4 regions of the Streptomyces sp. NPDC087787 genome follow, and region 4 is predicted to be linked to each of the others. Evidence: riboswitches for the same ligand, from Rfam matches in the RefSeq annotation. Region 4 holds a riboswitch; each other region holds the start of a gene.
The links. A riboswitch is a leader RNA that binds a small molecule or an ion and turns the genes downstream of it on or off. The one in region 4 is predicted to bind cobalamin.

Region 1 (6,947 bases), on a different contig from region 4:
CGAGCGGCGTCCACGGCGACAGGGCGGCCGCCGCCATGCCGACGGCGGCGACCGAGGCTCCGTAGCGCAGGATCGCGGCGGGGCCGAAGCGGGCCGAGACGCGGTCGGCGAGCAGACGGCCGACGGTCATCGTCGCGGCGAACGCGCCGTAGGCGAAGGCCGCGGTGCTGTCGGAGGCGCCTAGGACGGTCCGCAGGTGCAGCACGCTCCAGTCGTTGGCGACGCCCTCGCACAGCATGACCATCAGCGCGAGGACGGCCAGGATCCAGATACGGGTGCGCGCCCGGTCCGCCTGCTCGCCCTGCCCGCCGGACCCGGCCGTGGACTCGGCCCCGGCATCCGCGCCCGGTCCCGCGACGCTGGACGCGGCGGAGGGCAGCAGACCGGGGGCGGCGCACACGGAGGCCACCACTCCCAGCGCTGCGGCCGTGCCGAGCGTCGCCCCCGGGGTCCAGCCCGCGCTCGCGACGGCGGCACCCGCGAGGGCGGCCACCACGCCGCCGACGGAGAACGTGGCGTGGAACGCGGACATCACCGGGCGTCCGTACGCCTTCTCGACCTGGACGGCGTGGGCGTTCATACTCACGTCCAGGCAGCCGTTGCCGAACCCGAGCGCGATCAGGGCGGCGGCGAGCATCCACGGCTGGGAGGCCAGTCCGGGCAGTACCAGGGCGGCGCTGCACAGCACGCCCGAGGCGGGCACGACGATCCGGGTGCCGAGGCGGTCGGCGACCGGCCCGGCCAGCTGCATCCCCACGAAGGCGCCCGCTCCGAGCAGGAGCAGGAAGCCGCCCAGGACGGCGTGACTGACGCCGACGCGGTGCTCGATGGCCGGGATCTGCACGATCCACATCCCCAGCAGGGTCCCGTTGAGGATGAAGTACGCGAAGGTCGCCAGACGCGCGACACGAAGGGATCGCTCCATGGTACGAACGTATCGAACATTCTGCTTGTTTGAAAAGGGTTCCTTCTCACAGTATTTCTGTTTGGCAGCGCATGGTGTTCAATCACGGCCATGGGGAACATGGACCGCCTGAGGCAGATCACGGACGCGGTGCGGGAGGCGGGCAGCCTCGGCGTCGGCCGGCTGGCCGAACTGACCGGGGCCTCGGAGATGACCGTACGCCGAGATCTGGAGACCCTGGCGGCCCAAGGCGTGCTGGAGCGCTACCGGGGCGGCGCCCGGACCCTGCTGCTGCGCGGCGAGGAGCCCCCCTTCACCCTGCGCGCGCAGGAGGGCACGCGGGCCAAGGAGCGCATCGGCGCGGAGGTGGCCGCGCTGATCGCCGACGGGGAGACGGTCGTCCTCGACAGCGGCACCACGTGCCTGGAGGTCGCGAGGGCACTGCGCGGCCGGCGGGTGACCGTGATGCCACTGTCGCTCCAGGCCGTCAACGTGTTCGCCGACGGCCCCGGGCAGACCACCCTCCTCGTGCCCGGCGGGCGGCCCCGACCGGGCGAGGGGGCCCTCACCGGCCCCCTGACCCTGTCCTCGCTGGCGGCGCTGCGCTTCGACACCGCCGTCGTCGGCTGCTGCGGGCTCAATGCGCAACAGGGCCTCACCGCCTACGACTTGGACGACGCTGCGGTGAAGCGGGCGGCGATCGACTCCGCCCGGCGCGTGCTCGCCGTGGCCGACGGCAGCAAACTCTCCCGCACGGCACACGCCTTCGTCGTACCGGTCGCGCGACTGCACACCCTCGTCACCGACGAATCCGCGCCACCCGACGAGGTCGAGGCGTTGCGCGCCGCGGGCACCGCCGTCAACACCGCACGGTAGGAGTGACGTTGACCAGCCGTATGACGCTCATCTCGCCCGCGACGAGCCCGTCGCTGCGGCAGGCCCGGTTCGACGACGGCGACTCGCTCGACAACGGCGGTGCGGCCAAGGCCCGTTCGGCGGCAGGATCGCTGCCCGCGGCCGCCCGGGTGCTCCTGTCCCCGAGCGTGCGCTGCCGGGAGACGGCCTCGGCGCTCGGTCTCGACGGCGTGCCGGCGGCCGAGTTGGCGGGTCTGGACGCGGGTCGCTGGCGGGGCCGGACCCTGGAGGAGGTGATGACCACCGAGCCGGAGGCGGTGGGCCGCTGGCTCGCCGACCCCGACTGCGCGCCGCACGGCGGCGAGTCGGTGCGGGACGTGTGCGAGCGGGTCGGCCGTCGGCTGGACACCGCGCGGGACACCGGCGGCCGTACGCTCGCCGTGGTCGAGCCGGAGGTCGTACGGGCCGCGATCGTCCATGTGCTGGACCTGCCCCTGGCCGGCTTCTGGCGGCTGGACGTACCGCCGTTGACGGCCACGGAGCTCAGCGGACGGGCCGGCCGCTGGAATCTGCGACTCGGGCAGCCGTTGGCGGCGCCCTGACCGAACGCGACAGGCCCCCCGGACCATTCCGAGGGGCCCTGTCGTGCGCGCTGAAGGGTGCTCGTGCGGACTGAAGGGGTTCAGTGCGCGGCCGGCACCGCCTGTACGGACGCGGCGGTCGCCGGCCGGGGGTTCAGCAGCCGCTCGGCCAACTCGCCGAAGACCAGCCCGAACCCGCCCCACAGGACGGCCTGGATGGCCAGCGCGGAGAGCCGGAACCGCCACAGCACGGTGGCCGGGAAGTGCGACGGCACCTCGTTGACGGCGGGCAGGAAGGCGTACGCCAGCCCGATCACCACGGCGAAGGCGGCCACCGCGGTCATCGTCGCGTACCACGTGCCCAGCGCGGGCGCGAGGCGCTTGCCAAGGATGGTGGCGGCGATCGCGAGGAGGATGCTGAGCAGCATCATCAGGAAGTACAGCGTCGTGCGCTTGCCGATGGTGTCTCCCTCACCGACCGCGGGCGGGTTGGCCGGGTACTTCAGGAACGGCACGACGTACACGGCCAGCAGCGCGCAGCCGGACAGCAGCAGCGCGGTCGCCCGCGGGGAGAAGCGGCCCACGCGGCCCAGCGCGAAGCAGAAGGCGAGCGCGGCGATGCCGCCGAAGGCGACCCCGTAGACGAGGATGCCGGTGGCCAGACCGGCGGTGGACTGGAGGGAACGGGAGACGACTTCGACCTCGTCATGGGAGTGGGAGTGCCCGTGGGCGTGCGCCTCCTCGAAGCCGATCGCCTTGTCGACGAACGGCTCCCCCAGGAAGTAGGCGACGACGAGGGCGAGCACACCGGCGGCGAGGCCGGCGAGCATGCCCCGCACCAGGAGGTTTCTTACCGTTGCGGAGTTCATGGGCGTGCGGCGTCCCCCGGCTCAGTGGCAGGGGAAGCCGAGCAGGTGGCGGGCGTCGTGCACCCACTCGTGGACGTCCGTGCCGCTGAACACGGAGGTGGCGCCCTGCTCGGCGCCGACGAAGTACAGCAGGACCAGCATGAGAACGCCGAAGAAGACCGCCCAGGGAGCTATCGCCTTCAGCGGCAGCGGGGCGGGGGCGGCGGTGGCAGTCGGCTGGGCGACGGTCTGCGCCATGGCAGAACCTCCTCTGGGAGTTCGCGTCCCATCTCGGTGGTGCACAGGACGACAGCCACGGGTCTGACTCACGAACGCCCGGAGGCGTTCGCATACAGTGGCGCGACCGTGCCGGATTCCCACCGGCTTCCGTCTCGCCGTCGTCGATATCGGACAGACCGTATCGCGTGCCGCCCGCCCGGCCAAGACCGCGATCTCGGACGTGATCTTCTCCACCGAGAGGTTTCGACTCGCGCACGGCCATCTCACCATCCGGAGCAATCGAAGCGCTGTGACAGGATGCGCGGGCGGGCTCCGGAGCGCCACCGGACTGCGTTCCACCGCCCGCCGCGCCACCCGATCCGCCCGCACCACCCCGGAGGGACGAGCCCCGTGCTCACGTCGTACGCCAGCCACTTCGACACACCCGCCGGGTACCTGGACTTCGCACGCTTCGGGCCGCCGTCCCGGGACGCCGTCACCGCCACCGCGCGAGCACTGGAGGCATCGGCACACGCCGACCACACCACCGTGGACACGCTGATGCGCGCGGAGGAGACCGCGCGGGACACGGCCGCCCGCCTCGCGGGCACCGACGCACGGCACACCGTGCTGCTCCCGAACGCGTCGACCGGTCTGTTCCACGCCGCGCTCGGCGTACGGGAGGGCGTGGTCCTCGCGCCGCGCACCGACTTCCCCGCCAACCACTACCCGTGGCGGCGCAGCGCGGACCTGGGCCGGGCCACGCCGCGCTGGCTCGATCCCGCGCCCGGTTCCGGAGTCACTCCCGACCTGGTCCGCGCCGCGCTGACCGACGACGTCGTGGCCGTGTCGGTCAGCGCCGTGGACTTCCGCACCGGCTTCCGCGCCGACCTGGCGGCGCTGCGCGAGGCGATCGGACCCGACCGGCTGCTGATCGTGGACGCCATCCAGGCGTTCGGTGTCGCAGCTCTGCCCTGGGACGCCGCCGACGTGGTGGTCGCGGGCGGCCAGAAGTGGCTGCGCGCCGGATGGTCGACCGGCTTCGCCACGCTGTCCGACCGCGCCCTGCAATCCCTTGAGCCGGTCCTCACCGGCTGGACGGGTGTGGAGGACGTCGGCCTCTTCGACGGAGCCGAGCACCCGCCCGCCCCGGACGCCCGACGGTGGTCGATCACCAATCTGAGCCCGGTGACGGCCGCCGCGTTCGCGGCCGCGCTGGAGCTCGTCGAGCGGCACACCGTCACCGCGATCGAAGCCGCGATCGCCGTCCGGATCGCCGAACTCACCGAGACCGTCGAGGCGTACGGCGGCCGCGTCCTCTCCCCCACCGACCCGGCGCGGTGCGCGGGCATCCTCTCCTTCACCCTGCCGGCCCACGATCCGTCCCTCGTCGCCAAGGCGCTGCAGGCGGAAGGCGTCACCCCGACCGTGCGCACCGACTCCCTCAGGCTCTCCCCGCACGCCTCGACCCCACCGGAGGCAGCCGAACGGGTCGGGGCCGCGCTGTCGTCCCTGGGTGACTGAACCCTCGGCCGATCTCTTGCGGTCGAACTCGTAAGCCCTCCTCACAGCGCGCACTCGGCCCAGACCGTCTTGCCGGGGCCGAGGCGGTCGCGTACGCCCCAGTCGGCGGCGAGCGCGTCGACGAGGACCAGGCCACGGCCCCCGTCCTGGTCCGGTCCGGGAGCCATACGCGCCGGTCGGGCGGGATGGGTGTCGGTCACCTCGATCCGGACGACGTCCCGGCCCTCCTCGAGGAACAGGGCGAGGGCGAAGTCCCGCCCCGGGACACGGCCGTGGAGAACGGCGTTCGCCGCGAGCTCCGCGACGACGAGCACGACGGTGTCATGCCCTTCGGTCCCGTGGGGACGCCCCCACTCGGTGAGCTGGTGCGCGGCGAGCAGCCGGGCGAGGCGGGCACCGCGCCGGGTGGCGGAGAAACGCTGCGCGAACGTGCGTGTGGGGGTGGTGGATTCGTGGTTCAGGGCTGGCATGCGGGCCAGGGTGCCGCCAGTTGACGGCCCGTCGGCAGGTCCGGCGCTGATACAGATCACGTTGTACTGGTTCACGCACCGGACCGGGTCGGTCGCTGTGCGTGAGCATTGATCGGTCTGGCGTGGCGCAGCCCGGACGACGAACGGTACGGCACGGGTACGGCCCGGTGGCACAGGGGAAGGCGGCTGCGATGACGACGGACAACGGTGGCGGGGCGGGCGGGGGCTGCGAGCCGGAACTCTCCGACAGCCTGAGGACCTTCGGCGCGGTCCTCAAGGCCCTCCGGGAGGAAGCCGGCCTGACACAGGAGCAGTTCGCCCCGCTGGTGCGCTACTCACCCGCGTACGTCGCCAAGATCGAGCAGGGGAGGCGTTTCCCGCCGAGGGAACTGCTGAAGCGGTCGGACGAAATCCTGGGCGCGGTCGCGTCACGGGTGCTGGAGGCTGCGGCGAGGAGCCTGACGCGGAAGGCGGGACTGGCGTCGTGGTTCCGGCAGTGGGCGGGGGTCGAGGAGGATGCGATCTCGCTGTTTGCGTACGAGTGCGCTGTCATCCCGGGCCTGCTTCAGCCCGAGCCGTACATTCGCGCCCTCTTCGAGCGGCGCTTGCCGCCGCTGTCCGAGGAGCAGTTCGAACAACAAGTCACGGCCCGGCTCGAACGCCAGCGCCTCCTGCGGGAGCGGCCGAACAGCACATTCAGCTTCATCGTCGAGCAGGCTCTGCTGGAACGCTGCTTGGCCGGTGTTGACGTGACACGAGTGCTGCTCGACAACCTGCTTGATGTGGGCCGTCTCCGCAACGTGGAGATCCAAGTCATGCCTCTGGTCCAAGAGGATCACGCAGGCTTCGAAGGCCCTCTCTATCTCGCTGAAACAAGCCGAGAACCGATGGGTCGGCTACGTGGAAGCCCACGACTGCAGCATGCTCGTCACCGACACAAAAGCCGCAAGCGCCATGCTTCAGCGCTATGGCAAGATGCGTTCACAGGCACTGAGCCATCAGGCGACCGCGAGCCTGCTGAAGCAGATGCGAGGAGCGCTATGAGGACCACCGAACTTGCTTGGTTCAAGAGCAGCTACAGCGGCGGTGGAGGCGGCAACTGCGTAGAGGTCGCCCTGCGCCCCGGCGCCGTTCTCGTCCGGGACTCGAAGGACGCGGACAGGCAGGAGCTGGCCGTCTCCCCCGACGCCTGGTCGGCGTTCACGGCACTGGCGGCCGACGCGCACCTCTGAGCCTCCGGTCAGGCATGTCGCAGGGCCCGGCCGTCACATCGGCCGAGCCCTGCGAAGCACGCGCACATGCGAGTCAGGTCACCATCGATACCAACGGCCTCGGCCACCGCCGGCGGTGGTCGAGCGCATGACGAAGCCGAGAAGCCACAGCACCAGGACGGCGATGGCGACCCACCAAAGAATCTTGATGGCGAAGCCGACACCGAAGAGAATCAGCGCAAGAAGCAGAACGAGCAGCAGGGGAACCATGTTTATCAACCTCCTGTCCCCCGACTGCCCCGCAATGTCAATGGCATTCCGCAATGGTGTCTCGT
Region 2 (6,947 bases), on a different contig from region 4:
TGATGATCGCCGAGTGCTCCTCGCAGCTTCGCCAGTGGGCGACCACCATCCTGGCCAATGACCCCGCCATCCAGCGCACGCAGTACATGTCCGGCGTCGGGCATCACATGTGGAACGGCCTGGATGACAACAACGATCGAGCCGCGGCGGTCATCACCGCGTTCCTCCGAGGCGAGCGGGCGCCCCTGCCCGACCACCCCACCCGCGAGGAGATTCCCGCCTTCCTGCGCGACCGCGAGTGACCCTCCGCGGTGCGCGTCGCGGTCGCGCGTGTGCTGTGACGCCGCCCGTACACGCCGTCGTGTACGGGTTCCAGGCGAACCCGGCACGTAACCCCTTCTCGGCATCCGGCCGTTGTACTCGTTGCAAGAGGTGACGCGGTGTGACAAGGGGGTGCTCAGCCATGGCAAGTGGCAGTGCGCTTGATTCGTCCGGCAGTATGAAGGCGTTCGGGGCGGCCCTGAAGGTCTTCCGTGAACGGGCCCTGCTGACGCAGGAACAGTTGGCCGAGCGGCTCAACTACTTGCACGCTTCGGTCGCTTCGGTGGAGCAGGGGCGGCGGATGCCCTCCGCGACCTTCGTCGAGCGGGCGGAGGAGGCTCTGGAGTCGTTCGGTGTGCTGCGGGCCGTGGCCCGGCACGTGGGGCGGCAGCGCGGGCTCGCGGTCTGGTTCCGGGAGTGGGCGCAGCTGGAGGAGACGGCGGTCAGCCTGTGCACGTACGAGTGCCGGGTCGTGCCGGGGCTGCTCCAGACCGAGGCCTACACGCGCGCGGTGATGCTCAACGTGCCGCCTCCGCCGACGGTGGAGCAGTTGCAGGAGCGGATCGCCGCCCGGCTGGCGCGGCAGGAACTGTTGACGCGCAGGCCGCCGGTCGCGTTCAGTTTCATTGCCGAGGAGTCGGTACTGCTGCGGCACACGGGAGGCGAGGAGGTCACCCGGGAACTGCTCGACCACCTCCTCGTCCGCACGCAACCGTGGAACGTGGAGCTGCAGATCATGCCGCAGCGGCAGCCCCACCACGCGGGTACGGACGGGCCCATGCAGCTTCTTGAGACCCCGGAGCGCCAGTGGTTGGGGTACTCGGAGGGGCAGAAGACCGGGCAGCTGGTTTCTGACCGGGAAGCGGTGAGCGTGATGCAGATGCGCTATGCCAAGATGCGCTCGCAGGCTCTGTCCCCCGCGGACTCGGCCGAGTTGTTGCAGCGGATGCGAGGAGCGCTATGAGCACCAACAGTCAGCTGGAATGGTTCAAGAGCAGCTACAGCGGGTCCGAAGGCGACAGCTGTGTGGAAGTCGCACTCGCACTCGGAGCCGTGCACGTACGCGACTCCAAGCAGATTGACGGACCGCGGTTCGAGGTCGCCTCCCCGGCGTGGGCGGAGTTCCTCGGGTTCGTGGGGTAGACCGGGAGCTGTGGCTCAATAGCCGCCGAGGAGGGCCCGTACCCTCCGCAGCGCCTCCGGGCCGGCGGTGCTGTGCCAGCGGGTGGGGTCTGCGGGGCGGCGGCCCCACAGGAGGAGGACGCGGGTGGCCGCGTCGCTCTCGATCGTGGCCGGGCCCTCCGGGGCGGCGAACCGGATGGTGCCGCCGTCGGCGTCCGCGGCCACCACGATGTCGTCGGTGCCCGGGGTGCGCAGGCGGCCCTCGACCCGCCCCTCGGGGCCCAGGTCCAGACCGGCGCGGCCCCGGACCAGCAGGGGCCGGCCCACCGACACCACGCTGTGCTCCGTCATCCACGACTCGTTGAGGGACCGCACGGCCGTCCGGTCGTCGCCGGTCAGGTCCCAGCGGTGGAGGATCAGTTCCTCCCGCATGTGTTCCGCGAAGAAGGGGACCTTCACGGACCGGCCGGTCCACATCACGTCCGTGTCCGGGGACAGGTCCTGCGCCGCGGCCGCCGCGATTTCGGTGAGCTGTTCACAGTTGGTCATGAACGACGCCCAGAGCTCGGTGTCCGACATCCGCCGGTAGGGAGCCTCGCGCGCGAAGCTCCTGGTCTCCACCGGTGCGCCCGCGAGGAACGCGCGCAGCACCCGGGCCAGTTCCTCGGCGTTCCCCGTCTGGTGGACCAGGATGTCGCGCACGGTCCACGCCTCGCACCACGTGCCGTCGTCGGGCCTTCGGCCCTGTACGGCGTGGACGAAGGGAGCCAGCTCGGGCAGCGTGTCGTCGACCTTGGACGGGATCACGAGCCATGGGTATCCCGGTCGGGCCGCAGACCAAACCAGCGGGCGGCCGATCGGGGCATCGTGCCTCGGGGCGGAACGCCGAGCGGGTGCGGTCGCCCCCTCCGTGGGTACCCGTTCGTGTGCGGCGGCCTGACGACCGTACGAGGAAGAGCCGGGGCGAGCGCATGCCCGAACTGCCGGATGTCGAGGGATTCCGCGAGGTGCTGATGACCTGCGGCCGGCAGCGGCGTGTCACGGACGTCGAGGTGCGGGACACCGGGGTGCTGCGGGGCGTGAGCGCGCAGCGGCTGCGGAGGGAGCTGACGGGCCGGCGTCTGGGGGAGGCGTGGCGGCACGGGAAGTGGTTGTTCGTGCCGGTCGGCGGCGACGGCGGCGGTCTTGTACTGGTCTGGCACTTCGGCATGACCGGGTCGCTGCGGTGCTGTGCCCCGGACGAGCCCCTCGCGGCGCACGACCGCGTCGTGTTGACGCTCGACGGCGCCCGGCACCTGCGTTACCGCGATCAACGCAAGCTCCAGGGCGTGCAGTTGGCCGACGACGCGCGGCTCGCGCGGATCGTGGGCGGTCTGGGTCCCGACGCCCTGACCGTGAGCCGAGCGGAGTTCCGGGACCTGCTGTCGGGACGGCGGCGTGCCGTCAAGAGCGCGTTGATGGACCAGTCGGTGATCGCGGGACTCGGCAACCTCCTGTGCGACGAGATCCTCTGGAGGGCCCGGGTGGCACCGCGGACCCGGGCGCGGGACCTGAGCGAGACCGCGCTTCGGCGTGTTCATGCGCGGATGGGCCGGGTCCTGGAGTCGTCCGTCCGTGCCGGGTGCGTGCCGCCGAGGCGCTCCTGGCTCACCGGGCACCGGGACGACCGCGAGCCGATGTGCCCCCGCTGCGGGTGGCCCCTGTGCTCGGACCGCGTCGGCGGACGCCGCACGGTCTGGTGCCCGCGGTGCCAGGGATGAGCGGAACGGGCCGTTGCGGAGGGCGGAACCGATCATGGGATGATGACCGGCGACAAAAGGCGACGGCGGTCCGAGGAAGCCGGTGTGAATCCGGCGCGGTCCCGCCACTGTGACCGGTGAGCGAGTTCCGGAACGCCACTGCCCCGTCCGGGGTGGGAAGGCGGGACGAGCGAAGACCCGGGAGCCAGGAGACTCACGCGGTCGCCTCCTCGATCGACGCCGGGGCGGATCTCCCCGGGAGGGGAGTGGGGCGGCGTGCCCGAAATGCCGACGGACGAGGCGCCGGCCGGTGCCGTGGCGGGGAGCGGTCCGGTGCCGTGCCGGGTCGTCGTGTGCCGGGACTGCTGCTGCGGCAGCCCCAAGGTGACCGGGGTGGATCACGCGGCGCAGACCGCGCGGCTGCGCGCGGAGGTGCCGACGCGCGTCTCCGACTGCCTCGACGTGTGCGAGCAGGCGAACGTCGTCGTGGTCCAGCCCTCCGCCGCGGGCCGGGCGGCAGGTGCGCGGCCGGTCTGGCTCGGACTCGTCAACGACCCGGACGCGACCGAGGACATCGTCGCCTGGGTGCGCGCCGGGGGCCCGGGGGTGGCCCCCCTGCCGGAGATCCTCGACCTGTACACCTTCGCACCGCCACGACGTGCCAAGGAGGCCTGAGTCCCGCGCTCGCGAGGAGGCCGGGCGGAATACCTGTGCGGCTGCCTCGGCGCGTACGGTGACGAGAAGATCGTCCGTGAACTGCGTGTCCACCAGACCCTGGAAGGAACCGACGAGATCATGCGCGTCACAGCGGCCCGCGGCCTGACGGGGGCGTTCGGATGACCGCCGCCGAGGAACCCGTCCTGTTCCACACCGCCGGACGGGCCGCCCACATCACCCTCAACCGGCCGAAGGCCCTCAACGCCCTCACCCACGAGATGGTGCGCCGCATCGACGAGGCACTGACGGCCTGGGAACACGACCCGGCCGTGGAGACCGTCGTCGTCACCGGCGCGGGGGAGCGCGGCCTGTGCGCGGGCGGTGACATCCGCGCCATCCACGACGACGTCCGCGGCGGGGACGGCACCGCCTCGGCCGCCTTCTGGCGCGACGAGTACCGCCTCAACGCCCGTATCGCCCGCTGTCCGAAGCCGTACGTCGCCGTCATGGACGGCATCGTGATGGGCGGCGGCGTCGGCGTCTCCGCGCACGGCGGCGTCCGCGTCGTCACCGAGCGCTCGCGGATCGCCATGCCGGAAACCGGCATCGGCTTCATACCCGACGTCGGCGGCACCCGTCTGCTGGCCCTCGCCCCCGGGGAACTGGGCACCCATCTCGCGCTGACCGGTGCGCAGATCGGCGCCGGTGACGCCGTGCTCTGCGGGCTCGCCGACCACTACGTGCCGTCAACGGCTCTGCCCGCTCTCGTCGACGACCTCGCCCACGCCCCTGTGCGGGAGGTGCTGGAGCGCCATGTCCGGCCGCTGCCGCAAGGGGAGTTGGAGGGCCGGCGGGAGTGGATCGACGCCTGCTACGCCGCCGGTACGGTCGAGGACATCCTGAGCCGGCTGCGCGACTACGGCGATCCCGCCGCCAAGGAGGCGGCCGAAACCCTGCTCACCAGGTCACCCACCGCTGTGAAGGTCACCCTGGCCGCCGTGCGCCGCGCCCGCCGTCTCGGGTCGCTGGAGGCGGTCCTCGACCAGGAGTACCGCGTCTCCTGTGCCGCCCTGAGCAGCCCCGACCTGGTGGAGGGCATCCGTGCCCAGGTCATCGACAAGGACCGCGACCCGCGCTGGTCCCCGGGGACCCTCGCCGAGGTGACCGACGCCGACGTGAACCGCTTCTTCACCCCGCTCGGCGACCGCGAACTGGGCCTCGCCGACCCCGGCACCACCGTGGAGGTGAGCGGGACCGCGCGTTGACCGGTCTCGGGCGCAGAAGCGCCTCGCCCGCGACAGGCCGACCGCGCCGTCAGGCAGGTGCCGGTCCGGGCACGTTTGCCGGAACTCCCGACTCGCCCGGTGACGAAGGGAATACGATGGCACGGGCGGCACACGCGGAACGTGCCGCGCGCCGGGGGGAAGGACGCAGCCCATGGCCGCCCAGGACGCCGCCACCGAACTCGTCGGGTTGTGGCCGACGTTGCCACGCCTCGTGGGACCGGACTGGCCGCGTGTGCGCGCGCAGGCCCTGAACCTGGTCGGCCGGCTCGGCGGCGCGGACACCGACGAGGAACGCGTCGCCCACACCGAGTCCCTGCTCGAACTCCTGCTTCCCTACCCCGCGGTGGCCGGCGTCCTCGGGGAGGCGTACCACCGCGGGCGGAGATCCGCCGAATCCGTGACGGACACCCCCGGCTGGACGGAACTGTGCCGGCTGCTGGACGCCGCGCCACGCGAGCAGTGGATCACCGCCCGGTTCGACGCGGACTCCCCGGACGGCTCGCCGGCGGACCGGCGGACCCGCCGGCTGGTCGTCGGCATCGACAGCGCCGCCCACCCGTACGCCTTCTCCTCCGCCCAACTCGACCTGACCGTACCTCCGGAGGCGGAGACGGGAACTCTGGACGTCGAGGTGTACGGAGCGCCGGAGGCCGTCGAGGTGCTGCCGGTGAGCCGGTCACTGGTCGTGCGGCGGCACAGGCCCGGCCACGGGGACGAACCGCCCGGGGCGATCTTCGACCTCCGGTTCCTCAACGACGACCGCCCGGTGTCCCTGATGGTCGTCACCCGCACGACGGACCGGCGCACACCCCAGCAACTCCGGCTCACCGCCCACCCGTCGGGACTGCTGAAGCAGGAGAACCTGCTGAGCCAGTGGCGGCCGGCCACCGACTCCGCCGCGCCGCCGATCACCCTGTCCCTCACCCTGATCTCGGCGGGCGGCGCCCACGTCCTGACCGCGCACGACGCAACGGGCAGCGCCACGGCGGCGATCCCGTACAGCCGTGAGGAACTGGACGCGCTCGTACGCGAGGCGAGGAGCGGGATCGAAGCGCTGCTGCTGGGTCCGGAGGGCCGCCGCTACGAGTCGTCCCTCGACATCCCGGAGGAGCAGTACGGGGCCGACCTGCGCCGACTGGCCCGGTCCGGATTCGACCTTTTCCACGCCCTGTTCCGCCCCGACGACGGCAGCGCGGACCTGCGCAGGATCGGCGACATGGTCATCGACACCCTCGCGTCCGCCGGTCCGGACTCCGCACCGTGCGTCGAGGTGGTCGGCAACGGGCTGAACCTGCCCTGGCACCTCATGTACGCGGTCGACACCTACGACGACGAGCGGCTCTCCCCGTACCGTCTGCTGGGCCTCGGGGCACGGCTCGCCCTCGTCCCCCTGCGCTCCGGCCACCATCAGCGTCACCGCACGGAGTACGTGCCACGGACCGCGCGGGAGGCGACCGCGCTGATCGCCGTGAACACGGACATCGACCGCGCCACGACCGGGCAGCCGCGCGCCCTCGTGGCGGGACAGGTCGACTACTGGAAACAGCGCCTCGCCGAGCGCGCGGAAGTCGTCGACGAGGCGGAGCGGGTCACCGAGGCCCTGCGTAAGCCGAAACGGCCCGATTCCCTCTGGTACTTCTACTGCCACCTCGTGGACGGCGAACGGGGAACGCCGCTGGGGGACGCGGCCCTGGGGTTCATCGCGGGGCGGCAGGTGGGACTGCGGGACGCCAGGCGCGACGCCCCGCCCGACGTGCCCCTGCCGGGCGCCCCCCTCGTCGTCCTCAACGCCTGCAACTCCTCCGGCCGGGACTCCGTGCTCCGCGGGGGCTTCCCCTCGTACTTCCTCAGCAAGGGTGCCCGCGCCGTGGTCTGCACCGAC
Region 3 (6,947 bases), on a different contig from region 4:
CTGGTCCAGGTGCTCCTCCATCCAGACCAGCACCTCGCCGACCATGTCGCAGGAGGACTTCGGCAGCGGCCGCTCGACGTACTGGGCCTGCCCGCCGTCTCGGTGCGGGGGCACCACCATCCGCCGGGCGATCCGGTTGGCCACCTCCGGGCCCTGTTCCTTGCGCACGATGTGCAGACAGGCGTCGATGCCGGAGGCGGTGCCGGCCGAGGTGATCACCGGGTCCGCGTCCACGTACAGCACGTCCGGCTCGACCATCGCCCGCGGGAAGCGCCGGGCCAGCTCGTCCGCGTGCCTCCAGTGCGCCGCGCAGCGCCGCCCGTCCAGCAGACCGGCGGCGCCCAGCACGAAGACACCCGAGCAGACGCTGAGCACCCGCACGGCCTGGACCGGCTGGAGGAGGCCGACCTGATCACGGTGCCGGCCGCCGACGCCGTCACCTCCCGCGGCTATGGTGTCCATGACTACGACACAGCTGCAAGGCCTGATCTCGATGGTCGCCGTCCTGGGGCTCCTGGTCCTCATGGTCCTGCCGTCCGTGATCGGCATCGTCCACGACCGGCGTGCCGACCGCCGGATCCGTCAGGCCCGACAGGACCGGGAGGCCGGGGAGAACCGCGACGAGGCTCAGAAGTCCTCGTCCAGGTCGACGGTGCCCTCCACCGCCACCTGGTACGCCGACGGGCGCCGCTCGAAGAAGTTGGTCAGCTCCTGAACGCCCTGGAGCTCCATGAAGGAGAAGGGGTTCTGGGAGCCGTACACCGGAGCGAAGCCGAGGCGCGTCAGGCGCTGATCGGCGACGCACTCCAGGTACTGCCTCATCGACTCGGTGTTCATCCCCGGGAGGCCGTCACCGCACAGGTCCCGGGCGAACTGGAGCTCGGCCTCGACGGCCTCCCGCAGCATGTCGGTGACCTGCTGCCGGAGGTTGTCGTCGAAGAGCTCCGGCTCCTCCTTGCGCACGGTGTCCACCACGTCGAAGGCGAAGGACATGTGCATCGTCTCGTCCCGGAACACCCAGTTGGTGCCGGTGGCCAGACCGTGCAGCAGGCCGCGGCTGCGGAACCAGTAGACGTAGGCGAAGGCACCGTAGAAGAACAGGCCCTCGATGCACGCGGCGAAGCAGATGAGGTTGAGCAGGAAGCGCCGGCGGTCCGCCTTCGTCTCCAGCCGGTCCAGCTTCTCCACCGAGTCCATCCACTTGAAGCAGAACTCGGCCTTCTCCCGGATGGAGGGGATGTTCTCCACGGCCGCGAAGGCTGCGGCGCGGTCCTCGGGGTCGGGGAGGTAGGTGTCCAGCAGCGTCAGATAGAACTGGACGTGCACGGCCTCCTCGAAGAGCTGGCGGGACAGGTACAGCCGCGCCTCGGGGGAGTTGATGTGCTTGTACAGCGTCAGCACGAGGTTGTTCGCCACGATCGAGTCACCGGTGGCGAAGAAGGCCACCAGCCGCCCGATCAGGTGCTGCTCGGACGGGCTCAGCCTGGCGAGGTCGGCGACGTCCGAGTGGAGGTCGACCTCCTCCACGGTCCAGGTGTTCTTGATGGCGTCCCGGTAGCGCTCGTAGAAGTCCGGGTAGCGCATCGGACGGAGCGTCAGCTCGAAGCCGGGGTCGAGCAGGTTCTTGGTCTCGCTGGTCATTACTGGCAGGCCTCGCAGGACTCGGGGTTCTCAAGGGAGCAGGCGATCGCGTCGGCGTCCGGCGCCGCCTGCTGGACGGGGACGGTGGCGGCGGCCTGCGCCCGGGCGGCGCGCGCGATCCGGGTCGCCGGGCGGGACCGCAGGTAGTACGTCGTCTTGAGACCCTGCTTCCAGGCGTAGGCGTACATCGAGGAGAGCTTGCCGATGGTCGGCGTCTCCAGGAACAGGTTCAGGGACTGGGACTGGTCCAGGAACGCGGTGCGGGCGGCGGCCATGTCGATCAGGCCGCGCTGCGGGATCTCCCACGCCGTGCGGTACAGCCCGCGCACGTCCTCGGGGATCCAGGCGAAGTCCTGCACCGAGCCGTTGGCGTCGCGCAGCGCCTCGCGGGTGCGGGCGTCCCAGACGCCGAGCGCCTTCAGATCGTCCACCAGGTACGAGTTGACCTGGAGGAACTCCCCGGAGAGTGTCTCACGCTTGAAGAGGTTGGAGACCTGCGGCTCGATGCACTCGTACACGCCCGCGATCGAGGCGATGGTGGCGGTCGGGGCGATCGCGAGCAGCAGCGAGTTGCGCATGCCGACGGCGGCGATCCGCTCGCGCAGGGCCGCCCAGCGCTCCGGCCAGGTCAGCTCGACGTCGTAGTGGTCGGGGTGCAGCACGCCCCGGGCCGTACGGGTCTTCTCCCACGCGGGCAGCGGGCCGCTGCGCTCGGCGAGGTCGGCGGACGCCTCGTACGCGGCGAGCATGATCCGCTCGGCGATACGGGTGGACAGCGCCTTCGCCTCCGGGGAGTCGAAGGGCAGGCGCAGCTTGAAGAACACGTCCTGCAGGCCCATGGCGCCCAGGCCCACCGGACGCCAGCGGGCGTTGGAGCGGCCCGCCTGCTCGGTCGGGTAGAAGTTGATGTCGACCACGCGGTCGAGGAAGGTGACCGCGGTGCGGACGGTCTCGTCCAGCCGCTCCCAGTCGATGTCCCCGCCGGCCACGAACGCGCCGAGGTTGACCGACCCCAGGTTGCACACCGCCGTCTCGCCGTCGTCGGTGACCTCCAGGATCTCCGTGCAGAGGTTCGAGGAGTGGACCACGTGGCCCGGCTGCGCGGTCTGGTTCGCGGTGCGGTTGGCGGCGTCCTTGAAGGTCATCCAGCCGTTGCCGGTCTGCGCGAGGGTGCGCATCATGCGGCCGTACAGGTCGCGGGCCGGCATGGTCTTGCGCGCCAGGCCCCGCGCCTCCGCGGCCCGGTACGCGGCGTCGAACTCCTCGCCCCACAGGTCGGTCAGCTCCGGCACGTCCGCGGGGGAGAACAGCGACCACTGCCCGTCGGCGTTCACCCGGCGCATGAACTCGTCCGGGACCCAGTGCGCGAGGTTGAGGTTGTGCGTCCGGCGGGCGTCCTCGCCGGTGTTGTCGCGCAGTTCCAGGAACTCCTCGATGTCCGAGTGCCAGGTCTCCAGGTAGACCGCGGCGGCGCCCTTGCGTCGGCCGCCCTGGTTCACGGCGGCCACCGAGGCGTCCAGGGTCTTCAGGAACGGCACGATGCCGTTGGAGTGCCCGTTGGTGCCGCGGATCAGCGAACCGCGGGAGCGGATGCGGGAGTAGGCGATGCCGATGCCGCCGGCGTGCTTGGACAGCCGGGCGACCTGGAGGTAGCGCTCGTAGATGGAGTCCAGCTCGTCCTTGGGGGAGTCGAGCAGGTAGCAGGACGACATCTGCGGGTGGCGCGTGCCGGAGTTGAACAGTGTGGGGGAGGAGGGCAGGTAGTCGAGTCGGCTCATCAGCCCGTAGAGCGCCTCGACCTCGTCGACGGACCGCGCGGTGTCGTCCTGCGCGAGACCGGCCGCGACCCGCAGCATGAAGTGCTGGGGCGTCTCGATCACCTTGCGGGTGATCGGGTGGCGCAGCAGGTACCGGCTGTGCAGGGTACGCAGGCCGAAGTAGCCGAAGCGGTCGTCGGCGGCCCGGTCGATCATCGCGTCCAGGCGGTCGGCGTGGGCGCGGACGAACTCCGCGGTCCGGTCGGCGACGAGGCCCTCGCGGTGGCCCACGGCGACCGAGTCGGTGAAGGAGGCGACGCCCTGGGAGGCGGCCTCGGCGCGGACGGCGAGGGTCAGCAGCCTGGCCGCCAGCCGGGAGTAGGCGGGGTCCTCCGAGATGAGCCCGGCGGCCGCCTCCGTGGCCAGTTCGTGCAACTCGGCCTCGTCGGCCCGCGCCGACCGGCCGCGCAGCGCGGCGGCGGCGACCCGGCCGGGGTCGGCGTCGGGGAGGTCGGCGGTCAGCTCGGTCAGGGTCCGCAGCAGGACGGCACCCGGACCGTCGGTTTCCGTGGCTGCGACTGAAACCGGGTCGGCTGGCGCGATGGTCACGTGGAGCTCTCCCTCGCTCGGCACGGGGCCTCGCCGAGGGCAGGGGGCGGCACACGAGCGCACACGGCGCCGCGTCCACCGGCCCATTCCGCGAGGCCCGGACGTCAGGGCACCCGGACCGGACGGCCGGGCGCGCTGTCGGCAGGTCCTCGGACTGACGCTCGTGGCGGGCCTTGGGGGCAAACGCGCACGAGTACACCGTTGCGGGACAGTTCCGGATTCGCACCGGATTCCCCTGCGGCGACATTGAGCACGAGCATACATCTTGTGCTGAGCGAGTCGGGCACCCCCATATGTTGTGCCGCGCCGACTCCGGAGCGTGTCAGAGTGTCAACTCGTAGGTGAGCAGCATGATGTCGTCCAGCTGGGGGAGCGGGTTCCAGTCCCGGCCCGGTGTGCGGACGAAGCCCAGGCGCTCGTAGATGCGGTGGGCGGTGTGCATGGAGCTCTGGGTGGACAGCACCACGCGGACACAGCCCTCCACGGCCCGTGCCCGGTCCGTACAGGCCCGTACGAGGGCCTCGCCGACGCCCCTGCCGCGCGCCGCGTGTGCGACCGCGAGCATCCGTATCTCGGTCTCCCCCAGACCGGCGAGGTCGGCCATGGGGCCGGCGCCCGGGACGAAGGTCACCCCGCCGAGCACCTCCCCGTCCACCACCGCCACCAGTACCTCGGCCGCGGCCGCCCGCTTGGCCACGTCCCGCAGCTCGCCGAGATACCCGTCGCTCTCACCGAAGTCCAGGAGCCCGTCCCGGAGGTAGGCCTGGGCGGTGATCTCACCGAGGATGCCGTACTCGCCGGGCTCGGCCGGCCGGATCATGAAGTCCATGCGCCGAGTGTGCCGCACGGGCACGGCAGCGGGCCGCCGGATTCCTCCGGCGGCCCGCGGGGTGCCTCCGGTCCCAGTGCCGCGGTACTAGTGCGGGGCCGCCGTCGTGGCCGGCGGGAGCTCCGCCTCGACGCCCGGGTCGCCGGCGTCCGCCGTATAGTCCTCCGGACGGGTCTCGTCCACGCCCTGGGGCGCGTTGACCGCCCGCAGCACGAACGTCAGGACCACCGCGACGGCCGCGTTGAGTACGAACGCCGTCAGCCCGATGTAGCCGATCTCGCCGATGCCCGGGATCTCCTTCGCCGACCCGCCGAAGTGCTTCTGCGTCGGCGAGGCGACCCCGTAGGCGGCGACCGTGCCGTAGACCATGCCGACCGCCCAGCCCGCCAGCAGCGCCCAGCGGTGGAGCCAGCGGGTGAACAGCCCGCCGACCAGGGCAGGGAAGGTCTGCAGGATCCAGATGCCGCCGAGCAGCTGGAAGTTGATGGCGACCGTCTTGTCCATGGTCAGGACGAAGACCAGCGCGCCCACCTTCACGAGGAGCGACACGATCTTGGAGACCCGGGTCTCCTCCCGCGGTGTCGCCTGCGGGCGGATGAAGTCCTTGTAGATGTTGCGGGTGAACAGGTTCGCGGCGGCGATCGACATGATGGCCGCCGGCACCAGCGCGCCGATGGCGATCGCCGCGAACGCCACGCCCGCGAACCAGTCCGGGAACATGTTCTCGAAGAGCTGCGGAATGGCCAGCTGGCCGTTCTTCACCCGCACGCCCGCCGCGATCGCCATGAAGCCCAGCAGGGCGAGCAGGCCCAGCATCAGCGAGTACAGCGGCAGGATCGTGGTGTTGCGGCGGATCACCTCGCGGCTGCGCGAGGACAGCGTCGCGGTGATCGAGTGCGGGTACATGAACAGCGCGAGCGCGGAGCCGAGTGCCAGCGTGGCGTACGTCCACTGGCCGGCCGCCGCCGGGACCAGACCGCCCGAACCCGACTCGGTGAACTTCTGGCCCGCCTTGGCGAACACCTCACCGAAGCCGCCCAGCTTGATCGGGATGTAGATGATGGCCACCGCGATCACGATGTAGATCAGGGTGTCCTTCACGAACGCGATCAGCGCGGGCGCGCGCAGCCCCGACGAGTAGGTGTACGCCGCCAGCACGCCGAAGGCGATCAACAGCGGCAGGTCCTTCACGAACCAGTGGGTGCTGTCGCCGCCGCCGACGCCCATCACGTCCAGGACCGCCTGGATGCCGACCAGTTGGAGCGCGATGTACGGCATGGTCGCGAGGATGCCGGTGAGCGCCACCGCCAGCGACAGGCTCTTGGAGCCGAACCGGCCGCGGACGAAGTCCGAGGTGGTCACGTATCCGTGCCGGTGGGACACCGACCACAGCCGCGGCAGGAACGTGAAGATCAGCGGGTACACCAGGATCGTGTACGGCACCGCGAAGAAGCCGGCCGCCCCCGTCGCGTAGACGGCGGCCGGAACGGCCACGAAGGTGTAGGCGGTGTACAGGTCGCCGCCGAGCAGGAACCAGGTCACCCAGGTGCCGAACGACCGTCCGCCCAGGCCCCATTCGTCCAGGCTGTGCTCGTTCTCGGCCCGGCGCCAGCGCGCGGCCAGGAAGCCCATGACGGTGACGAGCAGGAAGAAGAAGACGCAGACGCCGAGCGCGACGCCGTTGACCCCGTCCTTCACTTGACCGCACCCCCGTCCTCGGCCGTCGCGGCGGAGGCCGGCCCGGCGGCCCGGGAGGTCCCGGCGGTGCGCCGGTCACGCTGCCACAGCCGGTACGCGGTCATCGTCAGGACCGCGGAGACGAGTACCCACAGCATCTGGTACCAGTAGAAGAACGGGATCCCGACGAGGGCCGGGTCCTTCCTCGCGTACGACCCCACCCACAGCAGCGCCACGAAGGGGGCGACGAGGCAGAGGGCGATGGCGACCCGTAAGGGGGTCACCACCGCTCTGGTGGCTTCCGGGGCATTCGACATGTGGCGACTCCGTCCCCTAGCTGATCACCGAGCGTCCGTGCGGTGCGCACGCAATGTAGATCACGGTGTCACAGGTGCGGAATCCCTCGTGCGCATGACGCCACGGACCGCCACGAG
Region 4 (6,947 bases):
TCATTCCCGCACGGCCCGCACCGCCCGCACACGCGGCCACCGTCCCCGGGCCGTCCCGGGCCGTCTCCGGGCCCTCCCCAGGCCTCTCCGCAGCCTCCCGCCCCGGCCCCGGGCCTCAGGTCCCGACTCCGGCCCCGGCTTCCGCTCCCGCGCTCACCCCTGCCCCTGCCCCTGCCCCTGCCCCTGCTGTCCGTACCCCCGCAGCCGCTCCCCCGCCTCCGCAAGTTGCTCCGGCGTCAGCAGAGCCGGTGTCAGGCCGGGGACGCCGGACGCCGCCAGCCACACCCGGCACATCCACTCGAGCTGGGCCGTGCGGTCGTAGGCCTGGTCGAGGGTGGCGCCGTAGGTGACGGTGCCGTGGTTGCGCAGCAGGCAGCCCGTGCGGCCGGCGAGGGCGCGGAGCATGTTCCCGGCCAGCTCCTCGGTGCCGTACGTGGCGTACGGGGCCACGCGGACGGGGCCGCCGAGCGCGCCGGACATGTAGTGGATCAGCGGGAGCTCGGTGACGAGGGTGGAGACGGCCGTCGCGTGCACGGCGTGGGTGTGGACGACGGCGCCCGCGTCGGTGCTGCGGTAGACCGCGAGGTGCATGGGCAGCTCGCTGGTCGGCACCAGGGTGCCGAGCACCTGCCGGCCGTCCAGGCCGACACCGGTGACGTCGTCGTCCGTGAGCCGGTCGTAGGGGATGCCCGAGGGGGTCACCAGGACGGTGTCGCCCACGCGCACGGACACGTTGCCGGAGGTGCCGACGACCAGTCCGTCCGCCACCGTGCGGCGGGCCGCCGCGACCAGCGCCTGCCAGGCGCGCGCCGTCTCCCCGAGTTCGCTCATGTGCCGATCCTGCCAGGACGCCAACCGCGAGCGACCGGTCCTTCCCATGGCACCGCAGGAACAGACACCGCGATGACCGACTCAGTTCATCTTCTGTTCACTCAGGTTACCTACGTTCAACGCGCCAATGACGCTCGAACGATTGCCTGGGTAAATGGAAAGCTTCTCGCTGATCCTCGCGATGGTGGTTGTCACCGCACTCGCGTTCGATTTCACGAACGGTTTCCACGACACCGCGAACGCGATGGCCACGACCATCTCGACCGGTGCACTCAAGCCCAAGGTCGCGGTGACCATGTCCGCCGCGCTGAACCTGGTGGGCGCCTTCCTGTCCGTGGAGGTCGCCAACACGATCTCCAAGGGTCTCGTCAACGAGAACGGCATCCGTCCCGAAGTCATCTTCGCCGCCCTGGTGGGCGCGATCCTCTGGAACCTGCTGACGTGGCTGGTCGGACTCCCCTCCAGCTCCTCGCACGCCCTCATGGGCGGTCTGATCGGCGCCACCATCGCCTCGGCCGGCTTCGGCGCCGTGCACGGCGGCGCCCTGGTCACCAAGGTCCTCATCCCCGCGGTCGCCGCCCCGGTGGTGGCGGGTCTGGCCGCGCTGGTCTCGACCCGGCTGTCGTACGGCATCGGCAACAAGTCGAATTCGCACGGCAAGGCGGCCGAGAAGGGCCACCGTGCCGGACAGATCGCCTCCGCCGGCCTGGTCTCGCTGGCCCACGGCACCAACGACGCGCAGAAGACCATGGGTGTCATCACCCTCGCCCTGGTCGCCGGCGGCGCCCTCGCCCCCGGCTCCAACCCTCCCACCTGGGTCATCCTGTCCGCGGGCCTGGCCATCGCGCTCGGCACCTACATCGGCGGCTGGCGCATCATCCGCACCATGGGCAAGGGCCTGACCGACCTTCAGCCGCAGCAGGGCTTCGCCGCCCAGACCAGCGCGGCCACCGCCATCCTGGCCTCCTCCCACCTCGGCTTCTCCCTGTCCACCACGCACGTCGTCTCCGGTTCGGTGATGGGCGCGGGTCTGGGCCGCAAGGGCGGCGTGGTCCGCTGGTCCACCGCGAGCCGCATGGCCGTCGCCTGGGCCCTCACGCTGCCCGCCGCGGCCCTGGTCGCGGCCGGCGCGGAGGCCGTGACGCGTCTCGGCGACTGGGGCACCTGGCTCGTGGCCGCGTTCCTGGTGGCCTCCAGCGCCGCGATCTGGAAGATCTCCCGCCGCGAGGTCGTCGACCACACCAACGTCAACGGCTCCGAGGAGCCGGTCGGCGTGATCACTCAGGCCATCGCCGCCGTCACCCCGCCTCCGGCCTCCCCGGCGGCCGAGGGGCTCACGGCCACGATCCCCGCCCCGGCATCCGCGTCCACCGCCGACCCCGCGCCCGTGGCGACGCCGCCGGCCGCCGCCGTCTGAGCCGGCGTCACCGGCAGAAGGAAGAGAAGCAGCATGAAGATCGACTGGGCGGCACTCGGCTCCGTCTTCGGCGTCAGCCTCGGCGTCACGGTGGGCCTCGTGGCCCTGTTCACCCTCGGCATCGCCGGGCTCTCCCGCCGCGAGCGGGCCGTGGCCCAGGGCGACGGCGGCGGGGCCCTCGCGGTCACCGGCGCCTACGCCTGCTTCGCCGCGTGCGCCGCCGCCGTGGCCTACGGCATCTACCTGATCGTGGCCTAGCCCGGCCCGGGGCCCGGTACCTCCGGGTCCTGGCCCCGCACGTCACCCGCCCATCCCGGGCCGTCCCCGCGACGTCCCGGGATGGGCGGTTTCGTCGTCCCGTGCGCCCGCGGTGTGTGCCTCATCTCAGTACGCCTGCGCAGGTCAACGGCAGGTTGACGGGTGTTCGCGGTGCGTGGTGGACTTCCGGAGCCAAGTACGGCGGCAGGAGAGGAAGTCCGGTGCGAATCCGGCACGGTCCCGCCACTGTGACCGGGGAAGAACATCCCCGGGAGTCAGGAACTCTCACCGCCGGTCTCGTCGAACCAGGGCGTGGACACCCTGAGTGAGGACATATAGCCATGCGCGGCTGCCGACCGAGGTTCACCAGCGGCTCACCGACCGACCGCACGACCGGCTGACCCGATGGGTGCCGATCGCGTCTTCGCGTACGGCGCCGCTGCCGGCCTCCTCGGTGACGTGCTCCTCGGCGATCCGCGCCGCGGACACCCCGTCGCCGTGTTCGGACGGGCCGCGGGTGCCGTGGAACGCGCGCTGTGGCGGGACCACCGCGGCCGGGGCGCCCTGCACACCGCCGTGTGCGTGGGGGGTGCCGTGGCGTCGGCCGCGCTGGCCGCGTCCGCCGTGCGTTCCTCCCGTACCGCGTCCGTCGCGCTGACCGCCGCCGCCACCTGGGCCGTCGTCGGCGGCACCTCCCTCGCCCGGGAGGCGCGGCAGATCGGGCGCGCCCTGCAAGCCGGGGACGTCGAGGGCGCCCGGGCGCGGCTGCCGCATCTGTGCGGGCGCGATCCGCAGGCGCTGGACGCCGACGGGATCGCCCGGGCCGTCGTCGAGTCCGTCGCCGAGAACACCTCCGACGCGGTGGTGGGCGCGCTGGTGTGGGGCGCCGCCGCCGGAGTGCCGGGGCTCGTCGGCTTCCGCGCCGTCAACACCCTGGACGCCATGGTCGGGCACAAGTCGCCCCGGTACCGCCGCTACGGCTGGGCCTCGGCCCGCCTCGACGACCTCGCCGGCTGGCCGGGGGCACGGCTCACCGCCGCCCTGGCGGCCGTGGCGGGCGACGACCCGCGCGGCGCCGTACGGGCCTGGCGCGCCGACGCCGGCAAGCACCCGAGCCCCAACGCCGGCCCGGTGGAAGCCGCGTTCGCGGGGGCGCTCGGAGTGCGGCTGGGCGGCACGCTCTCGTACGGCGGGCGGGTGGAGCACCGCCCGGTGCTCAACGGCGCCGGACGCGCCGTCAAGCAGGGCGACATCGAGCGCGCGGTACGGCTCTCCCGCCGCGTGGGCTGGCTCGCGCTCGGCGTGTGCGCGGGCGCACGGCTGCTGAAGAGAGGACGGACGTCATGAGGGGCGGTCTGCTCGTCGCCGGCACCACCTCCGACGCCGGGAAGAGCGTCGTCACGGCCGGGATCTGCCGGTGGCTGGTGCGCCAGGGCGTGAAGGTCGCCCCGTTCAAGGCGCAGAACATGTCCCTCAACTCCTTCGTCACCCGGGAGGGCGCCGAGATCGGGCGGGCGCAGGCCATGCAGGCCCAGGCGTGCCGCGTCGAGCCGACCGCGCTGATGAACCCGGTGCTGCTCAAGCCGGGCGGCGAGCAGAGCAGCCAGGTCGTCCTGCTGGGCAGACCGGTGGGCGAGTTGAGCGCCCGCGGCTACCACGGCGGGCGGCAGCAGAAGCTCCTCGGCACCGTCCTCGACTGCCTCGCCGAGCTGCGGGGCACGTACGACGCGGTGATCTGCGAGGGGGCGGGCAGCCCGGCGGAGATCAACCTGCGCCGCACCGACATCGTCAACATGGGCATCGCGCGCGGCGCGCGGCTGCCCGTGCTCGTCGTCGGCGACATCGACCGCGGGGGCGTCTTCGCCTCCTTCTTCGGCACGGTCGCCCTGCTGTCGCCGCGGGACCAGGAACTCGTCGCCGGGTTCCTCGTCAACAAGTTCCGCGGGGACGTCTCGCTGCTCGAACCCGGCCTGGACATGCTGCGCGGGCTCACCGGCCGGCGCACGTACGGCGTGCTGCCGTTCCGGCACGGGCTCGGCATCGACGAGGAGGACGGACTCCGAGTCTCGCTGCGGGGCGCCGTGCGGGAGTCCACCGTGGCGCCGCCGGTCGGCGAGGACGTGCTGCGGGTCGCCGTCTGCGCCGTGCCGCTGATGTCCAACTTCACCGACGTGGACGCGCTCGCCGCCGAACCGGGCGTCGTCGTGCGGTTCGTGGACCGGCCCGAGGAACTGACCGACGCCGACCTCGTCGTCGTGCCCGGCACCCGCGGCACGGTCAGGGCGCTGGAATGGCTGCGGGAGCGCGGCCTCGCACGCGCCCTGGCGAGCAGGGCCGCCGAGGGGCGGCCGGTGCTGGGCGTCTGCGGCGGCTTCCAGATCCTCGGCGAGCACATCGAGGACGACGTGGAGAGCCGGCGCGGACACGTCGACGGACTGGGCCTGCTGCCCGTACGGGTCAGGTTCGCCCGCGAGAAGACCCTCACCCGGCCGGAGGGCGAAGCCCTCGGGGAACGGGTCGAGGGGTACGAGATCCACCACGGGGTCGCCGAAGTCATGGGCGGCGAAGCCTTCCTGGACGGCTGCCGGGTGGGCGCCGTCTGGGGCACGCACTGGCACGGCTCGCTGGAGTCGGACGGCTTCCGCCGGGCCTTCCTGCGCGAGGTGGCGGCCGCCGCGGGCCGCCGTTTCGTGCCTGCCCCCGACACCTCGTTCGCCGCGCTGCGCGAGGAGCAGCTCGACCGGCTCGGCGACCTGATCGAACAGCACGCGGACACGGACGCGCTGTGGCGGCTCATCGAGTCGGGCGCGCCGCAAGGACTGCCTTTCATTCCACCGGGAGCGCCCGCATGAGCACAGTGTTGTTGTTGTCGACCGCCGACACCGATCTGCTCGCCGCCCGAGCCTCGGCCGCCTCCTACCGGATCGGCAACCCGACCCGCGTGGACGTCGGCCAGGAACTTCCGGGGCTGCTCGACGGCGCGGACATCGCCGTCGTACGGCTGCTCGGCGGCAAGCGCGCCTGGGAGGACGGGCTCGCCGCGGTGAAGGCGTCCGGCGTGCCGACCGTGCTGCTCGGTGGAGAGGCCGTGCCGGACGCCGAGTTGATGGCCGAGTCCTCGGTGCCCGCCGGGGTCGTGGCGGAGGCGCTGAAATACCTCGTCGAGGGCGGCCCGGACAACCTGGCGGAACTCGCCCGGTTCCTCTCCGACACGGTGCTGCTGACCGGCGAGGGCTTCGAGGAGCCGCGGCGGATGCCCGAGTACGGCGTCCACGGCGAGCGTGCCCGCCTGGCCGGCCGTCCGACCGTCGGCGTGCTCTTCTACCGCGCCCACGAACTGAGCGGCAACAGCGCGTTCGTGGACACCCTGTGCGACGCGATCGAGGCGCACGGCGCCAACGCCCTTCCCGTCTACTGCGGTTCGCTGCGCGGCGCGGACGCCGGGCTGTACGAGATCCTCGGACGCGCCGACGCCCTGGTCGCCACCGTCCTCGCGGCCGGCGGCACGCACGCCTCGCAGGCCTCCGCGGGCGGCGACGAAGAGGCCTGGGACGTCGGGGCGCTCGCGGACCTGGACATCCCCGTGCTGCAAGGGCTCTGCCTGACCTCATCGCGCACCGCGTGGGACGAGTCCGACGCGGCGCTGTCCCCCATGGACGCGGCCATGCAGGTCGCGATCCCGGAGTTCGACGGGCGGCTGATCACCGTCCCGTTCTCCTTCAAGGAACAGGGCCCGGACGACGTCCCGGTGTACGCGGCCGACCCCGAACGGGCCGCCCGCGTCGCGGGGATCGCCGTACGGCACGCGCGGCTCAGGCACAAGGCCAACGCGGAGAAGCGGATCGCGCTCGTCTTCACCGCGTACCCGACCAAGCACTCACGGGTCGGCAACGCGGTGGGGCTCGACACCCCGGCGTCGGCGGTACGCGTCCTGGACGCGCTGCGGGAGGCGGGGTACGCGGTCGAGGGCTACCCCGACAACGGCGACGAGCTCATCCACCGCCTCATCGAGGCCGGCGGTCACGACGTGGAGTGGCTGACGGAGGACCAGCTGGCCGCCGCACCCGCGCGCGTGCCGCTGGCCGACTACCGGGCCTGGTTCGACACGCTGGACCCGGAGCTGCGGGACGGGATGACGCAGGCGTGGGGCGAGCCCCCGGGCTCCCTGTACGTCGACGGCGACGACATCGTCCTCGCGTCCCTGCGGTTCGGGAACGTGGTCGTCATGATCCAGCCGCCGCGCGGTTTCGGCGAGAACCCGATCGCGATCTACCACGACCCCGACATGCCGCCGTCCCACCACTACATGGCGGCCTACCGGTGGCTGGAGAACTCATTCGGCACCGACGCCGTCGTGCACATGGGCAAGCACGGCACGATGGAGTGGCTGCCCGGCAAGGGCCTCGGGCTCTCGCGCGGGTGCGCGCCGGACGCGGTGCTC

Region 1: linked by a shared signal. The riboswitch ahead of ACIOWN_RS18270 (CbtB-domain containing protein) and the one ahead of ACIOWN_RS03680 (cobalamin biosynthesis protein) in region 4 are both predicted to bind cobalamin.
Region 2: linked by a shared signal. The riboswitch ahead of ACIOWN_RS05725 ((2Fe-2S) ferredoxin domain-containing protein) and the one ahead of ACIOWN_RS03680 (cobalamin biosynthesis protein) in region 4 are both predicted to bind cobalamin.
Region 3: linked by a shared signal. The riboswitch ahead of ACIOWN_RS25785 (ribonucleoside-diphosphate reductase subunit alpha) and the one ahead of ACIOWN_RS03680 (cobalamin biosynthesis protein) in region 4 are both predicted to bind cobalamin.

Annotation. Positions count from the first base shown of each region.
Region 1 is NZ_JBIUVQ010000010.1:212,566-219,512, reverse strand. It holds gene ACIOWN_RS18290 (MFS transporter) at 1-925, opposite strand, end outside; gene ACIOWN_RS18285 (DeoR/GlpR family DNA-binding transcription regulator) at 1,016-1,780, shown strand; gene ACIOWN_RS18280 (histidine phosphatase family protein) at 1,789-2,361, shown strand; gene ACIOWN_RS18275 (CbtA family protein) at 2,442-3,209, opposite strand; gene ACIOWN_RS18270 (CbtB-domain containing protein) at 3,231-3,446, opposite strand; cobalamin riboswitch at 3,483-3,623, opposite strand; gene ACIOWN_RS18265 (aminotransferase class V-fold PLP-dependent enzyme) at 3,819-4,931, shown strand; gene ACIOWN_RS18260 (ATP-binding protein) at 4,973-5,401, opposite strand; partial or broken gene ACIOWN_RS18255 (helix-turn-helix domain-containing protein) at 5,593-6,445, shown strand; gene ACIOWN_RS18250 (DUF397 domain-containing protein) at 6,442-6,633, shown strand; gene ACIOWN_RS18245 (hydrophobic protein) at 6,712-6,882, opposite strand.
Region 2 is NZ_JBIUVQ010000002.1:373,109-380,055, reverse strand. It holds gene ACIOWN_RS05750 (alpha/beta fold hydrolase) at 1-242, shown strand, start outside; gene ACIOWN_RS05745 (helix-turn-helix domain-containing protein) at 404-1,225, shown strand; gene ACIOWN_RS05740 (DUF397 domain-containing protein) at 1,222-1,404, shown strand; gene ACIOWN_RS05735 (maleylpyruvate isomerase N-terminal domain-containing protein) at 1,420-2,190, opposite strand; gene ACIOWN_RS05730 (Fpg/Nei family DNA glycosylase) at 2,355-3,143, shown strand; cobalamin riboswitch at 3,216-3,338, shown strand; gene ACIOWN_RS05725 ((2Fe-2S) ferredoxin domain-containing protein) at 3,408-3,797, shown strand; partial or broken gene ACIOWN_RS05720 (acyl-CoA dehydrogenase) at 3,837-3,962, shown strand; gene ACIOWN_RS05715 (enoyl-CoA hydratase/isomerase family protein) at 3,959-5,044, shown strand; gene ACIOWN_RS05710 (CHAT domain-containing protein) at 5,217-6,947, shown strand, end outside.
Region 3 is NZ_JBIUVQ010000017.1:78,416-85,362, reverse strand. It holds gene ACIOWN_RS25800 (helix-turn-helix domain-containing protein) at 1-462, opposite strand, end outside; gene ACIOWN_RS25795 (hypothetical protein) at 461-715, shown strand; gene ACIOWN_RS25790 (ribonucleotide-diphosphate reductase subunit beta) at 628-1,641, opposite strand; gene ACIOWN_RS25785 (ribonucleoside-diphosphate reductase subunit alpha) at 1,641-4,007, opposite strand; cobalamin riboswitch at 4,130-4,284, opposite strand; gene ACIOWN_RS25780 (GNAT family N-acetyltransferase) at 4,330-4,836, opposite strand; gene mctP (monocarboxylate uptake permease MctP) at 4,924-6,534, opposite strand; gene ACIOWN_RS25770 (DUF3311 domain-containing protein) at 6,531-6,830, opposite strand.
Region 4 is NZ_JBIUVQ010000001.1:795,331-802,277, reverse strand. It holds gene ACIOWN_RS03695 (class II aldolase/adducin family protein) at 154-831, opposite strand; gene ACIOWN_RS03690 (inorganic phosphate transporter) at 986-2,248, shown strand; gene ACIOWN_RS03685 (hypothetical protein) at 2,282-2,506, shown strand; cobalamin riboswitch at 2,668-2,812, shown strand; gene ACIOWN_RS03680 (cobalamin biosynthesis protein) at 2,912-3,853, shown strand; gene ACIOWN_RS03675 (cobyric acid synthase) at 3,850-5,358, shown strand; gene cobN (cobaltochelatase subunit CobN) at 5,355-6,947, shown strand, end outside.